2 regions of the Brevibacterium sp. Lmc1 genome follow, and region 1 is predicted to be linked to the other one. Evidence: predicted binding sites of a transcription regulator. Region 1 holds the regulator's gene; the other holds the start of a gene.
What was found. Region 1 encodes HspR, which represses chaperone genes until heat shock. Its sites were predicted from a motif close to AAGTTGAGTCNNNNNGACTCAACTT; they were not measured.
Positions count from the first base shown of each region.

Region 1 (7,986 bases):
CACTGTAGATTTGGGACATGATCATCGAGTTGGACCCCCTGATGACCTGGGTCATCGTCATCGGTGCCCTCGCCGTGCTCGTGGCCGCGTTCCTCATCGGCCGCCGCAACGGCGTGCGACGCACGCTCAACACGATGAGACGCTACGTCCACCCGGCGAACCTCGCCGACGAGGCAGTCGATGATGCGGCCCGATACCGTGCCGCGCTCATCGTCAATCCCACAAAGACCGATGTGCGCAAATTGGCCACCACCGCCGAGGCGATCTGTCGTTTCGAGGGATGGAACCCTCCGCTCGTGCTCGAGACCACCCCCGAGGATTCCGGTGAGGGGGCCACGGTCCGTGCCCTCGACGAGGGAGTCGACGTCGTCATCGCCGCCGGCGGGGACGGCACCATCCGCGCGGTCGCCTCGGCGCTGGCCGGCACCTCCACTCCGCTGGGGATCGTGCCGTTGGGGACCGGGAATCTGCTCGCCCGCAATATCGACCTCGTCCTCGACAAGACGGAATGGGCGCTGCGGATCGCGCTGTGGGGACGCAACCGGGAGATCGACGTGGGGACGGCGAAGATCGCCCCCGACGGCGATACCCATGTCTTCACCGTGATGACCGGACTCGGCTTCGACGCCGCGGTCATGGCCGATACCAATGACGATCTCAAGGCCCGCCTCGGATGGCTCGCCTACGTCGAAGCGGGATCGCGGAAGCTCACCGGCAAACCCAGTCATGTCAAGGTCACGTTCGACGACGAATATCGGATCTCGGCCAGGGTGCGTTCGGTGCTCGGCGGCAATTGCGGCCGATTGCAGGGAGGCATCCAGCTGCTGCCGCAGGCCGTCATCGACGACGGCATGCTCGACGTGCTCATCGTCAGCCCGAAGAACCTCGGCCAATGGGTCGGCGTGCTCGCATCGATCGCCGGCCGCCGAGCCTCACGCGGGCTGCACACGAACATCCGGAAGTGCCGAAAGGTCGTCATCGAAGCCGGCGACGAGGTCGATATTCAGATCGACGGAGACCCGCTGGGACAGTCGTCCTACCTGGAGATGGAGGTCGACCCCTCCGCCCTGACCGTCCGCGTCCCCACCGTCGAACAGCGCAAGCAGATCCGCGCCGAGGCGTGGCCGGTCTAGCTCAGAACCGCTGAATTCGCGCGGCCGACGCGTCCCCTCGCCGAGGCGGCACTGACAGCCATTCTTTTACCGACGAGTAGGTCACGAAACGGTTAAAGAAATTCACCTAAGTGTTACCGCTTTTAAACCTGAACAAAACGTACAGAAATAGTTTGGAAAACCCTCAGAACCTAGGATGAGTGCCGTATCACACCCCTCGCCACAGAGATTGAAGGCACTCCAATGAAGAAGATCATCCTCGCGCCGGCAGTCGCGCTCGCGTTCACCGGGCTTGTCGCGAGCCCGGTCGCTGCCGCGGAATCGACGTCTGCCCAGTCCGCCTCCACGCAGAAGGCCGAGCAGAAGAAGGTTGAAGCCGCAAAGGCCGAAGCCAAGAAGAAGGAAGAGGCCAAGAAGGCCGCGGCTGAGAAGGCCGAAGCCGAGAAGAAGGCAGCCGCGGAGAAGGCGGCAGCCGAAAAGAAGGCCAAGGAAAAGGCCGAGGCTGCCAAGAAAGCCGCCGACAAGAAGAAGGCGGACGAGAAGAAGGCCGCCGAGGACAAAGCGGATAGGAAGGACGAGGCAAAGAAGCCTCCGAAGAAGGTCGATCCGAAGCCCGCTCCTGCCCCCAAGGACGAGGACAAGGACTCCAAGGACGACGACAAGTCCGAGGACAAGGCCAACCCCATCAACGCCTCGGTGCAGGTCACCTCGGGTGAAGTCACCGCCGAGGAGCTCCACGAGGACGGTGTGACCGTCAAAGTCACCGGCCTCGAGAAGGGCGACAAGGTCGCCGCCAAGTCCGGACTGACCGGTCCTGCCGTCACCGCTCAGGGTTCGACCGCGACCCTGAAGCTGCGTTCCTCCAAGAGCGCCGAGTCCCTCACCTCCGGCCAGCAGAGCCTTGCCGTTCAGGTCGAGCGCAAGAATGCACAAAGCGTCACGGAGACAACTAGCTTCTCGTACGCCCCGTTTGCAGATGACGGGACCGCCCCGATCGACGCCAAACTCTCGGTGTCCCCAAACGAGATCACCGCAGAAGATCTCGCCGACGAGAGCAAGGGCGTCGACGTCACTGTTACCGGCCTTGAAAAGGACGACACAGTTTCTGACAGCCTGACCGGCAAAGAGAAGACTGTGCAAGCCGATGGTGATTTCACCTTCAGCGTCTACTACAAAGGCGACCCCGCGGATCTCGAAAAGGGCCCCGTCGATTTCACCGTCACCATCGACCGTGAGGACGAGGAATCAAAGACCCTCAACGGCACCATCAACGTCGTCGACGAAACCAGCGAGGTCGACCCGACCGTCAAGGTCGACTCGAAGAAGATCTCCCTCGAGGACTTCAAGAAGGACGGTCTGAAGTTCAGCGGATCCGGGTTCACCCCGAACGGAACCGTCAGCGTCAAGGGCGAGGCTGTCTCAACGCAGCGTGCCGCCGCACCGCAGGCCGACGAACTGCGCGCTGACGAAAACGGTGATGTCGAAGGCGTTGTGACCGCTCCCGAATCTCTCGAAGCCGGCACCTACTCGCTGACTTTCATCGACGATGAGACCAGCACCGCCAGCAACTCCGTCGAGGTCACCGTCACCGACGAAGACGAGGACGTCGTCGATCCGATCGATGCTTCGCTCAAGGTCGATCCTAAGGAGATCACCGCAGAGGATCTCGCCAACAAGGACAAGGGCGTGACAGTCACCGTCTCGGGCGTGAAGAAGGGCGACACGATCACTGACTCGCTCACCGGCAACAGCCAGACCGCAGAGGCTGACGGTGACTACAAACTCCACCTCTGGTACGAGGGCAACCCCGCGAACCTCGAGGTCGGCAAGGTTCCGTTCACCGTCACCATCGACCGCGAAGGCACCGAGTCGGAGACTCTCAACGGCAACATCAACGTTGTCGGTGAAGACGATGGTGAGACCGAGGCTCCCGCCGAGGCGACCTTCAAGGTCTCACCGAAGACGATCGAGGCGGCGGACTTCGCCAACGAGAAGAAGGGCGTCACCCTCGCCGTCGAGAACTGCGAGCCCGGCGCAGATGTCCACTTCGAGGTCAACCCGAAGGGCATCAACGTCACGGCCTATGAGAACACCGTCAAAGCTGACGACGAAGGCAATGCCTCGGTCAACGTCTTCGGCACCTCGTCGGATGTCTCCGCCTACGTCGGTGCGTACACCGCAACCGCAACTTGCGGCGACGACACCATGAAAGACTCCTTCACAGTTACCGAAGGCGCCAATGGCGGCGGATCTGACGGCGGGGACAACGGCAATGCCGGCAACGGCGGTGGAGATGACGGCAGCCAGCTGCCTCGCACCGGTGCCGACCTCGGTGGACTGACGACGGGAGCCCTGCTCCTCCTCGTCGGTGGTGCCGCGATCGCACTGACCGGCCGCAAGAACAAGTTCGGACAGACTCCGACGAGCTTCTGATCCGAGCCAGGCGGATGACCTGAATCGAGAGGGAGGGGCGGCTCAGCACACGCTGAGCCGCCCCTCCTTCTGTTCTGCAGTCTGTGACGAACCGGGTGTTCAGGGTGAATGAAGAATGAACTCTGCAACAGAGCCGACGTCAGTGCTGAACAAAACGACCACAACTATGTGTGTGGTGAATGTTGCATTACTGTTACATTCGTAATACTTCACACCCAGCTGTAATTTTCTAAGGAAATACATGAAGAAGCTCGCCCTCGCCCCCGCGGTGGCCATCGCCATCACCGGCCTGGCCGCATCCCCAGTCATCGCTGCTCCCGGTTCGGACAGCTACTCGCACACTGTCGTCAAGAACTCCGGCGACGCCCAGGAGAGCACTCCTTCAGAGTCGCCTGAGGCTGAGGCGCAGGCCATCGAAGCGAAGGTGACAACCTCCCCCAAGGAGATCACCGCCGAGGACCTCGCCAACAAGGACAAGGGAATCGTCGTCACGATCACCGGTCTTGAAGCCGGAGACAAGATCTCGGATTCGCTCACCGGCGAAGCCGGAACTGCTGAGGGCGATACCTTCGAATACAACATCTACTCGACTCAGCCCGCCGAAGACATCGAGAACGGCAAGGTCGACTTCTCCGTCACGATCACTCGCGATGGCGAGGAGCGCACCTATGACGGGCTGAGCTTCTCCGTCGTCGACGACACAGACGAGCCCGAGGCTCCCGAGGTCGACCCGAAGGTCTCGCTCAACGCCGACAAGTTCACGGAGAGCGAGTTCGCAGAGAACGGCATCAAGGTCACCGGCGAGGGCTTCACCCCGAACAGCAAGGTCACCGTCGTCGGCGGCAACGCAACGTCGCCGTTCGCGACCAAGGAAGTCGAAGCCGACGACAAAGGAAAGATCTCCGCAACCCTGAAGTTCGAGGGCGACGAAGCGCTTCCGGCCGGCGACTACTCCGTCTGGGGCTTCGACCAGGAGTCGGAAACCAACTCCCCGGCTCAGGACTTCGTCATCACCGAAGACGAGACCGAAGAGCCCACCGCTCCGGTTGAAGAAGCCAAGCTGACCGTCTCCCCCGAGTCGATCACGCCTGCTGACTTCGTCAAGGAAGACAAGGGCGTCACGCTCGCCGTCGAGAACTGTGAGCCCGGTGAAGACGTCCGCTTCCTCGTCAACCCCAAGGGCGAGTCGAGCGTCACCGCCTTCGACAAGACCGTCCAGGCTGACGACGAAGGCAAGGCCAACGTCAACGTCTATGGCACCAGCGCCTCCAACGCATCGGCCTACGTCGGCGAATACGACGTCACCGTCACCTGCGGCGATGACGAACTGATCGGTGACTTCTCGGTCGAGGAGGACCCGAACGCCGGCGGCGGCGATGAAGACGGCAACGGTGGAAACGACGATGGCGACAACGGAGATGCCGGCAACGGCGGCGACCTGCCCCGCACCGGTACCGAGCTGACCGGCCTCGTCGGCGGCGCCGGCCTCCTCCTCATCGGTGGAGTTGCAGTCGCCATGACCATGCGCCGCAAGAAGGTCGCCAAGGATCCCGCTGAGATCTGATGGCGACCGACTTGAGAACGTGCCGGCTCGACTGAGCCGGGCGTGAGTCGAAGAAGGGCGCGAACCCAGTTGGGTTCGCGCCCTTCTTCGTATCTCAGCGGCTAAACATCAGCGGCCAAACATCTGCCGCCGGGCAGAAGACTGCTCAATCCATGCGGTCGTACCTCGAGCGCAGGGCGAGGAAGACTCCGTAGAGGACCAGGCCCAAGCCCACCGCCAACAGCAGGTACGGCCCGAACGGCTGATCGCGCATGCCCTTGAGCGCACCGTCGATACCAGTGAACTCCTCCGGATCACCGGTCGCCGCAGACACCACGATGAGGATGCCCACCGACAGCAGCGTCGCACCTTTGCCCAGATACCCGACAACACCGGTGAACCCGACGAGGAAGCGGGTGAACGCGCTGCGCGGCCGACGAAGCTCATCTTTCCACTTCCGGCGCAGACCATTGATACAGAACACGATGCCGATGAGCGCAATCACGGCGCCGGCAGCCATGAGGATATACAGTCCGCCCGGGGCCTTCGCCACGGTCGTCGAGGCCTGTGAGCTCGCTTTGCCCGAGTCCGATCCTCCGCCGAAGACGAACTGGGAGAAGGTCGCGGCAACCACCACATAGGCAATGGCAGAACCGACCGTCGAGAAGAAGTCGATCCACTGTTTCCTCCCCTGCTTCTCCTGCGGGTCGCGAGTTCCGGCACCGCGCAGCGACGACGCACCGAAGAACGCGTTGACCAAGCACCACAACGCCATCAGCGCACAGCCGAGGAAGCAGATCACGATCAGCACCAGGCCGAAGGGCTGTGAAGCGATCTGTCCGACCGCTCCGGCCTGGTCGGCTTCGCCGCCGCCCTGCCCCAGGCCGATCGTCACGGCCGTCGCACCGAGGATCGCGTGGACCAACCCGTTGGCAATGAAGCCCGCGCGGGCCACACGCTCGAACCAGCGGCTGTCCGCGGCTTCCTGAGCCGCCGAATCGGCACTGTCGGCGACCTGTCGAACCTTCTCTTTCTCGTTCACAGAGTCAGTGTCGCACAACACGTGTACTTTTCTGCGCCGCAATGAACTGGATTCGTCGAGCAACGCGAAAAGGCGGAGTGCGCACCGAAAGTTCGGTTCGCACTCCGCCTCGGCGCCGTTTTCAACGTCCCAGTCGGGCCTCGTCAGGATCAGCCGCGTCGGTACCGGTTGTACAGCACCAGAGCTCCCGGCTCAGGGCGACCCTGTGGGCGTCGTCCCCTCGAGATCGAGACGACGTCTCCGCCCACGGTTCCGGCCGCGAAGACACGCGCATCGCGTTCCTGCGCCGACCGGCGTGCCCGAACCTCGTCCTCAAGCTCCTCGTTGCGGCTCTTGAGCGCATCGACCTGATTCTGCAGGTCGATGATCTTCTTGATCCCGACGAGGTTGACTCCCTCGTCCTGCGACAGCTGCTGGATCAGTCGCAGCTTGGCGATGTCCTTCCCGGAATAACGCCGGCCCCGGCCCGCAGTGCGTTCCGGAGAGACGAGACCCAGTCGGTCATACTGCCGCAGCGTCTGCGGGTGCATGCCCGCCAGATCCGCGGCCACCGAGATGACATACACCGCCGCACTCGATGAAATGTGCATTGTGATTCACCACCTCAGCTGGCCTTGGCTTTGTCCAGCAAGCCGGCGCGTGGGTCCTCACCTTCAGTGGCGGCTTTGAACGACTCGACCGCTTGCTTGGCTTCCTTGGACAGGTTCTTCGGCGCCACGATCTCGACTGTCGCCAGCAGATCGCCGGTGCCCTTCTTCGTCTTCACACCTTTGCCCCGCACGCGCAGGGTCCGTCCCGACGGTGTACCCGGCGCGACCTTGACCTTGACAGGCATTCCGCCCAGAGTCGGCACCTTGACCTCGGCGCCGAGAGCCGCCTCGTCGAAGCTGATCGGCAGATCCATCCGCAGGTTGTCACCATCGCGGGTGAAGACCGGGTGCGGGCTCACGTGCACGGTGAGGATGACGTCACCGGGCTCGCCGCCGTTGGGGCTGGCCTTGCCCTTGCCGGCCAGGCGGATCTTCTGTCCGTCCTTGACCCCGATCGGGGTGCGCACGGTCAGCGGCTTCCCGCCGGGCATGTTCAGCTTCACCGAGGCGCCGTCGATGGCTTCGGTGAACGACAGCGTCGTGCTCGACTTGATGTCGCCGCCCTTGACCGGAGGCTGGTAGCCGCCGTATCCGCCGCCACCGCCGAAACCTCCGCCGAATCCGCCGAGCAGATCCGCCAGGTCCGGGGGAACGTCTCCCCCGCCGCCGTAGGTCGTGCGGGTCCGGGTGCGTCCGCCGCCTCCGAAGAGGTCGGAGAACACGTCGTCGAATCCGCCGCCGGCAGCCCCGCCGGGTCCACCGGAACCGGCGCTGAACCTGGCACCGCCGCCCATGGCACGGACCTGATCGTACTGGGCCCGGGATTCCTTGTCGGAGAGCACCTGGTGGGCCTGGCCGATCTCCTTGAACTTCTCCTCGGCCTTCTCATCACCGGGGTTGGCGTCCGGGTGATACTTGCGCGCGAGCTTGCGATAGGCCTTCTTGATCTCGGCATCGGAAGCATCCTTGGAGACGCCGAGGGTTTTGTAGAAGTCCTTGTCGAACCAATCATTCTGAGGTCCGGTATTCACCTGGCACCTCCTTTCCTTCCAATCAATCCTGTCATCACGGTATTCACTTGTCCTCTCACAATCCGCACCCCCGGGGCAATGCCCCGAAGATCCGGACCGCCGCCGAGGCGGTTCCCCGGCCCCGTACGTCGGTGAACCGGCGTGCGGGGCGGGCGGCCGCCTCGGCGATCGTGGTCGCTGCTCAATCTTCCGGCTGCTGGACACCGACGCGGGCGGCGCGGATGATGCGCTCCCC
Region 1 is NZ_CM172803.1:3,682,875-3,690,860, forward strand. Features, by position in the region: gene AC239G_RS16550 (diacylglycerol/lipid kinase family protein) at 18-1,133, shown strand; gene AC239G_RS16555 (hypothetical protein) at 1,356-3,545, shown strand; gene AC239G_RS16560 (lipoprotein 17-related variable surface protein) at 3,787-5,109, shown strand; gene AC239G_RS16565 (DUF1206 domain-containing protein) at 5,255-6,130, opposite strand; gene AC239G_RS16570 (heat shock protein transcriptional repressor HspR) at 6,280-6,720, opposite strand; gene AC239G_RS16575 (DnaJ C-terminal domain-containing protein) at 6,735-7,751, opposite strand; gene AC239G_RS16580 (nucleotide exchange factor GrpE) at 7,933-7,986, opposite strand, start outside.

Region 2 (7,986 bases), 190 kb from region 1:
ACCGATCCCGGGCCTCTACGCCGCCGGCGAGGTCACCGGTTTCGGGGGCGGCGGAATGCACGGGTACAACGCGCTCGAGGGAACGTTCCTCGGCGGGTGCATCTTCTCCGGCCTCCGCGCCGGACGCGCTGCCGCAGGGCAGGCGGGTCGTGCGGTGACCTCTGTGCGACCGGAAAGCGGGTCTGCACAAGGCGAAACAGCGCACTCGTGACCGGCAGCGCGCGTTCAGCCCTCACAGTCTTAGTCACCGGCGGCACCTCGGGAATCGGTCGAGCCGTCGCCGAGGCGCTGGCGGCGAAAGGCTGCACGGTGCTGGCAACCAGCCGGAACCCGGACCGCATCTCCACTGCCGACCGGATCCCCGGTGTCAGCTATCTGCCGCTGGACCTCGCCGACCCGGATGGTCCGGACCGACTGGCCACAGAGCTCGAGGAACTCGGCCTGCTCGACGGCATCGACGTGCTCATCAACAATGCCGGTGAGAGCCAGTCGGGTCCGTTCGAAGAGCTGCCGGCCGAGGCCATCGAACGGCTCTTCCGCACGAACGTGTTCGGACCCGTTCGACTGAGCCAACTCGTCCTGCCCGGGATGCGTGCGCGGCGGGCGGGACGCATCATCATGGTCGGGTCGATGCTCGCCAGCTTCCCTTTGGCCCACCGCAGTTCGTATTCTGCGGCGAAGGCGGCTCTGCGCGCTTTCGCCACGGCGGCTCGGCAGGAGCTCTCACCCTTCGGCGTATGGGTGAGCACCGTCGAACCCGGATCGATCGCCACGGGTATCGGGCTGCGGCGGACGAAGTACCTCGAAGAGGGGTCGCCCTATACGCGGGACGTGACGACGATGCTCGAGCACCTCGACGCCAACGAGCGCGGCGGCATTCCGGCCGCCAAGGTTGCGGCCACGATCGTCGATGCGATCGTCGCGCCGAGGCCGCGGGAGTTCTACGCCGTCGGCAGCAGAGCACCGCTGACGTTCCTGCTGGGGCGTGCGCTTCCCCGCGAACTCGTGTCGAAGATCGTCGCCGCCCAGCACGGGCTCAAGCGGTAGGCGTCTCAGTCGCCGGGTCCGGCGGATTGCTGTACCGCTGATGTCCGGCTGAAGCGCTGAACCTGGTCGCTGGGGCCCAGCGCCCTACTGCAGGCGGGACGGGATGAGGTGTTGGGTGGTCGAGATGCCGAGCACCCGCTGCTGCCGGGACAGATTGTACGTCCGATCCGACTGCAGGTATCTGACGAGGAAGAGCTTCGCTCGGTCCCCGCGCTTGAACACGCCCTTGATCTTGAGTCCGAGCTTCGCCGACACCAGCGCCTTGTCCTTCGCGACACCCTCGATGACGACCTGGTCATAGCCCATCCGAGCGAAGTGAGTGACCACAGCCTCTTTGAGCCGGTACGGAATCGGGTCACCGATATTGAAGGGACCCGCCGCCGACGGCACGTCGAGGCAGGCGAGCGCGGCCCGCACCACATTGTCGACGTGGGTCAGGGTGATCTTCTGCCTGCCGCCGCCGGGCAGCCGCAGCACACCCTTCTTCGACATCCGCGACAGGAACGGCATGAGCATCGTCTCCCCCGGACCGTAGACAGCCGCGGGACGCAGGATCGCAGCATCGGGACGGAGCCTCATGACGAGCTGCTCGGCGAGAGCATGGGTGCGAGAGTACGCGTCGGCGAAGTCGTTGGGGTCCTTCGGACCGGCTTCCTCCCACAGCTCGGCGTGGGGTTCGGACTCGGAGTACACCGTCGTCGAGGACACGTGCACGATGCGGGACTTCGGAAACGCATCGAGGACATGACGTGTGCCCGTCACCTTCACGTTGTAGAGAGCGTCGTCATCGGCGCTGACGGAGGCGATTCCGGCACAGTGGAAGACCGCGGTCACATTCTTGGCCAGGGAGGTCACCGAAGCGGACGCAGGTTCGGTGATGTCCCAGTGTTGGAAGTTCACCCCGGGGATCTCGGGATCTCGCCGGGACAGCGCGTAGACCGTTTCGTCCCTTTCGGCGAGCGCCCGTGCAATGGCACCACCGATGAAGCCGCTGGCTCCGGTCACTATCACCGCCACGACGTTCCCTCTCTCATCTTCACGCCCACCGCCTCAGCGGCGGTGCTGCCACTGCGGCACCCTCTTCGTCAGGAAGGCGTCGATCCCTTCCTGCGCATCGGCCGCGACGGCATTGTCCGCCATCACCTGCGACATCCGCGCATAGGCGTCGGCCACAGGCAGCTCCCGCTGTTCGTAGAACGCGGCCTTTCCTAGGGCAACTGTAGCCGACGAGGCGGACGCGACTTTGAGAGCCAATTCCAAGGTGGCGGACTCGAGGTCGGCGTCGGCGACGACATCGGAGACGAGACCGAACTTCAGCGCATCCTCGGCGGTCACGAAATCACCGGTCAGCAGCATCCGCATCGCCTGTTTCGCCGGCACCGCACGGGAGAGAGCCACCATCGGAGTCGAACAGAACAGACCGATCTTCACTCCCGGAGTTGCGAATCTGGCGGACTCGGCGGCAACGGCCAGATCGCAGGTCGCCACCAGCTGGCAGCCGGCCGCCGTGGCCACACCCTGCACCTGCGCGATGACCGGCTGTGGGATGGATCGGATGAGCTGCATCAGTCGGGCACAGGCGTCGAACGTGGTCTGCTGCGTCTCCAGATCCGCCCCGCGGATCTCGGTGAGGTCATGACCGGAGCTGAACACATGACCGGCGGTGATGAGGATGACCGCGCGCACATCGGTGCGGTCGGCCACCTCGGTGAGGGTGTCGATGAGGTCTTCCATGACCTCACGCGACAGTGCGTTGCGCGTGGACGGCCGGTTGATCGTCACGGAGGCGACTCCGTCGTCGAGCTGCGCGAATACAATTGATTCCGACATAGCCTCATTCTGCCAAAGGTCGCCGGGCCCGGCGCGGAATCTGCGCAGACGATTTCCGCCCGCCTCCGGACACATCTGCCCCGGTGGGAGCGATTCGGAGGGACTGGCATGACCACACTGCTGATGATCATCGGATTCGGTGCCGCCACCTCGGTGGTGGTCGGATTGGGGCAGAAGCTCAAGCTCCCGTGGCCGGCGCTCATGGTCCTCATCGGCATCGCCGGTGCGTTCATCCCCACCTTCGCCGAGGTGGCCATCGATCCGGAGCTCGTCCTCCCTCTCTTCCTGCCGCCCCTGCTCTTCGCCGCCGCACAGAAGACATCGTGGGCGCTGTTCGCGATCCGGTGGCGCACGATCCTCGGCATGTCCGTGGCTCTCGTCGGTGTGACCGTGGCCGCCGTCGCCGGGTCCGCGGTCTTCCTCGTCCCCGGAATCACCATCGCCGCGGCCATCGCGCTCGGCGCCATGCTCGCCCCACCCGACCCGGTCGCTGTCGAAGCCGTGGCCAGCACCGTGTCGATCCCCCGCCGCATCATGTCGACCCTGCAGAGCGAAGGTCTGTTCAACGATGCCGCCTCCCTGGTCATCTTCCAGACCGCGATGGCCGCAGTATTGGCCGGCACCGAGGTGGACTACGCAGATCTGGCCGTGTCGTTCGTCGTCTCCGCCGTCGTGGCGATCATCGTCGGCCTGGTGCTGTCCTTCGCCGCCTGGTGGGTGATGGAGAAGATCGATCACACGATCGCTCGGTCCTCCCTCATGCTCGTCCTGCCCTTCGGCGTCTACCTCGTGGCCGAGCACTTCCACGCCAGCGGGGTCATCGCCGTCGTCGTGGCCGCCCTCGAAGTGCGGCGCCGCGATGTCGAGGGGAACTCGGCGGAGCGGGTGACGCAGAACTCGACGTGGCAGGTCCTCGAGATGCTCATCACCGGAATCGCCTTCGGACTCATCGGCCTCGATCTGCGTCTCATCGTCGAATCCGAACACGCCGACCTCGGGCGAGCGCTGCTCGTCGGCGCGCTCATCGCTCTCATCGTCGTCGCCGTCCGCTTCGTCTGGCTGCTGCTCGGCACTGTCATCGAACGCAAGAGACGCGAGGAGGATCCGGATGCCGCACCTTTGAGCGTCCGCGATGCCACGCTGATGACCTGGGGCGGGATGCGCGGCCTCGCCACGGTCGCCTTGGCGCTGTCGATCCCGGCCACGACGAGTTCCGGTGCCCCGTTCCCCGGGCGGTCCTATGTCGTCGTCGCGGCCGCGGTGGTCCTGCTGCTCACTCTGGTGCTGGCGGGCCTGAGCTTTCCGACCGTCGTCGCTCTCCTCGGCATCGACGACGAGGCGGAGAAGGAACATCAGGCGACCAGGGACATCGCTCTGCGTGCCTACAAGGCTGCGATGCGCGAGATCAAGAACGATGACAGTCTGCCCGACGACGTCATCGAACCCCTGCGGGCGAGGTTCAAAGTCCTGCACGATCAGCTCAGCGGAACCACCGATGACCAGGCGAGCTCGGAGCAGGCGATGGCATTCAAGGAACACCGGGAGCAGATGCTGGCCGTGCAGAAGAAGGCCATGCAGTCCGCCCGTGCCGAGGTGCTCAAGGCCCGGCGCGAACGCGGCACCGATCCGGAGATCGCCGACCGCGTGCTCCACCGCTTCGACCTCCAGTCGGTCATCACGAGGTAGGGCCGGGCTAGTCCCGGCCGGGCAGGTTTCCGGGCCGGCCCCGGCTGGGCAGGGACACGCATCCGGGCGGGCCGCCTCGGCGAAGTTCTTCTCGATTTTCAAAGTTGAGCGGAATAGACTCAACTTTGCCGGTGTTGTTCTTTTCGAGAGCTGAAATCAGCACAGAATTTGAGAAGGAGATGCGTACATGGACGCACAGATGACAACCAAATCCCGGGAGGCGCTGCAGACTGCGGTCAACGACGTCGTCGCCCGGAAGAACAATCAGATCGAACCGGCCCACCTCGTCGCGGCCCTGCTCGGCCAGCCCGATTCGCTCGCCGCGACCCTGCTGACGAAGGTCGGTGCCGACCCGCAGACCGTGCTGCGGTCCATCGAGTCCGTGATCAGCGGATTCCCCACCGTCAGCGGATCCTCCGTCAGCCAGCCGGGACTCTCCCGCGCCGGCCTGGAGATGATGAACCTCGCACAGGAGGAGATGACGGCCCTCGGCGACCAGTTCGTCTCGACCGAACACCTGCTGCTCGCCGCTGCGGCCGGCAAGGACGGCGCCGGCGAGGCGCTGCGCGCGAATGGGGCCAACAGGGACGCGTTGCTCGCGGCCCTGCCCGAACTGCGTGCCGGAAAGAAGGTCACTTCGGAGAACCCCGAGGAGACGATGCAGTCGCTGGAGAAGTTCGGCATCGATCTCACCGCCGTCGCCCGGGAAGGCAAGCTCGACCCGGTGATCGGCCGCGACAAAGAGGTTCGCCGCGTCGTCCAGGTGCTCTCGCGGAGGACGAAGAACAACCCCGTCCTCATCGGTGAACCCGGCGTCGGCAAGACCTCCGTCGTCGAAGGCCTGGCCCAGCGGATCGTGGCCGGAGACGTGCCCGAATCGCTGCGCGACAAGACGCTCATCAGCCTCGACCTGTCCGCCATGGTCGCCGGCGCGAAGTACCGCGGTGAGTTCGAGGAGCGGTTCAAGGCCGTGCTCGAGGAGATCAAGAACGCCGACGGTCGGATCATCACCTTCATCGACGAGCTCCACACGATCGTCGGTGCCGGTGCCGGCGGAGACTCCTCGATGGACGCAGGCAATATGCTCAAGCCGATGCTCGCCCGCGGTGAGCTGCGGATGATCGGTGCCACCACGTTGGACGAATACCGCGAGAACATCGAGAAGGATCCCGCTCTGGAGCGCCGGTTCCAGCAGGTCTTCGTCGGTGAGCCCAGCGTCGAGGACACGATCGCGATTCTGCGCGGGCTCAAGGAACGCTACGAAGCTCACCACAAGGTCTCGATCAACGACGGCGCCCTGGTCGCGGCCGCAACGATGTCGAACCGGTACATCACAGGCAGGCAGCTGCCGGACAAGGCCATCGACCTCGTCGACGAGGCGGCTTCCCGCCTGCGGATGGAGATCGATTCGGCTCCGGTCGAGATCGATGAGCTCCGCCGCGCCGTGGACCGCCTGAAGATGGAGGACATGGCCCTGGCTAAGGAGACAGACTCCGCGTCGATCGATCGGTTGAGCGCCCTGCGTGCCGATCTCGCCGACAAGGAGGAGGAGCTGCGCGGACTCGAGGCCACCTGGGAGTCCCAGCGTGCCGGCCTCAACCGGGTCGGTGAGCTGAAGACGAAGCTCGACGAGCTGCGTTCGGCCGCCGAGAAGGCTCAGCGCGACACGGACCTTGAGACCGCCTCCCGTCTGCTCTACGGCGAGATCCCTGCCGTGCAGAAGGAGATCGCCGAGGCCGAAGCCGCCGAGGCCCAGGCCGAGGCGGGAGCGAATTCCGATCAGATGGTCTCGGACAAGGTCTCGAGCAACGACATCGCCGAGGTGGTCTCCTCGTGGACGGGCATCCCCGCCGGACGCCTCGTCCAGGGTGAGGTCGAGAAGCTGCTGGGAGCCGAGGGCATCCTCGGTGAGCGTCTCATCGGGCAGAAGAACGCCGTCGCCGCGGTCTCCGACGCCATCCGCCGTTCGCGGGCCGGGGTCGCCGACCCGGATCGCCCGACCGGTTCGTTCCTGTTCCTCGGACCCACCGGCGTCGGCAAGACGGAGCTCGCGAAGTCGCTCGCGGACTTCCTCTTCGACGACGAGAAAGCCCTGATCAGGATCGATATGAGCGAATACGGTGAGAAGCACACCGTGTCCCGCCTCGTCGGTGCACCTCCGGGCTACGTCGGATACGACGAGGGCGGCCAACTCACCGAGGCGGTCCGCCGTCGCCCGTACTCCGTCGTGCTGCTCGACGAGGTCGAGAAGGCGCACCCGTCCGTGTTCGACATCCTGCTGCAGGTCCTCGATGACGGTCGGCTCACCGACGGTCAGGGACGCACGGTCGACTTCAGGAACACCATCCTGATCCTGACCTCGAACCTCGGTTCGCAGTTCCTCGTCGACAAGAGCCTGTCGACCGAAGAGCAGCGGTCCAAGGTGCTCGATGTCGTGCATACGACGTTCAAGCCCGAGTTCCTCAACCGTCTCGATGACATCGTGCTCTTCGAGGCGCTCAGCCAGACCGAGCTCGCGTCGATCGTCGATCTGCAGATCTCGCACATGTCGCGCCGGCTCTCCGACCGTCGTGTCTCGCTCGAGGTCACTCAGGGAGCCGAGGACTGGTTGGCGCTCGAAGGCTACGATCCGGCGTTCGGTGCCCGGCCGCTGCGCAGGCTGGTCCAGCGCGAGATCGGCGACAAGCTGGCCCGCGCTCTGCTCGCCGGCGACATCGTCGACGGGGACACCGTGGTCGTCGACCTGCCCGAAGACCCCGAGGCCACCGGCCTGGAGCTGCGCCCCAAGCGGTAAGGCTCCCGGCTGGGGCGTGCTGCGCGGATTCGGCCCAGTTTGAATTGAATAGCACCTATTTGAACATGGGCTATTCAACTCAAACTGGGCTGTTTCGCTGACCGCAGCGCGGCACAGCACAGAAATGGGACACCCTGCTCTGGATCGCTCACTTTCTTCGGTGAGCATTTCAGAGCAGGGTGTCCCATTTCAGCATCTGCCGGTTGCTGAGCGCTATGCGCGACGGTTACTTGCCGCGTGAGCCTGCGGACGACCGCGTACGAGTCTTCGCAGACCCGCCCTTGGCAGCACCCGAACCACCGCGAGCACCCGAACCGCCGCGGCCACCGGCGGAACCGCCACCAGCCCCACCAGCACCCCGCGGGGCCGAGGAGGTCCACCAGTGCCGCAGGTAGGCGCTGACCTTCGCGAATGAACGATCGCGGATGAAGATCGCGTCGACGGCGATCATCGTCAGCGAGAACCACGGCAGGCCCATGAGCAGCGCGATGCCCAAGTGGAAGGACAGGATGCCCAGTAGAGCGATGATGCGGGTGTAGCGGTTGAACAGCATGAATGGGAAGGCGCACTGGAAGAGGATCGATCCCCACGAGATCGCTACGACCATCGGCCCCCACGCCGTCATCAGG
Region 2 is NZ_CM172803.1:3,871,952-3,879,937, forward strand. Features, by position in the region: gene AC239G_RS17375 (FAD-binding dehydrogenase) at 1-211, shown strand, start outside; gene AC239G_RS17380 (SDR family NAD(P)-dependent oxidoreductase) at 208-1,047, shown strand; gene AC239G_RS17385 (NAD-dependent epimerase/dehydratase family protein) at 1,132-2,064, opposite strand; gene AC239G_RS17390 (enoyl-CoA hydratase) at 2,098-2,877, opposite strand; gene AC239G_RS17395 (Na+/H+ antiporter) at 2,986-4,563, shown strand; gene clpB (ATP-dependent chaperone ClpB) at 4,751-7,357, shown strand; gene AC239G_RS17405 (HTTM domain-containing protein) at 7,584-7,986, opposite strand, start outside.
Region 2: the regulator HspR is predicted to act here: its motif matches at 4,665-4,689, upstream of clpB (ATP-dependent chaperone ClpB).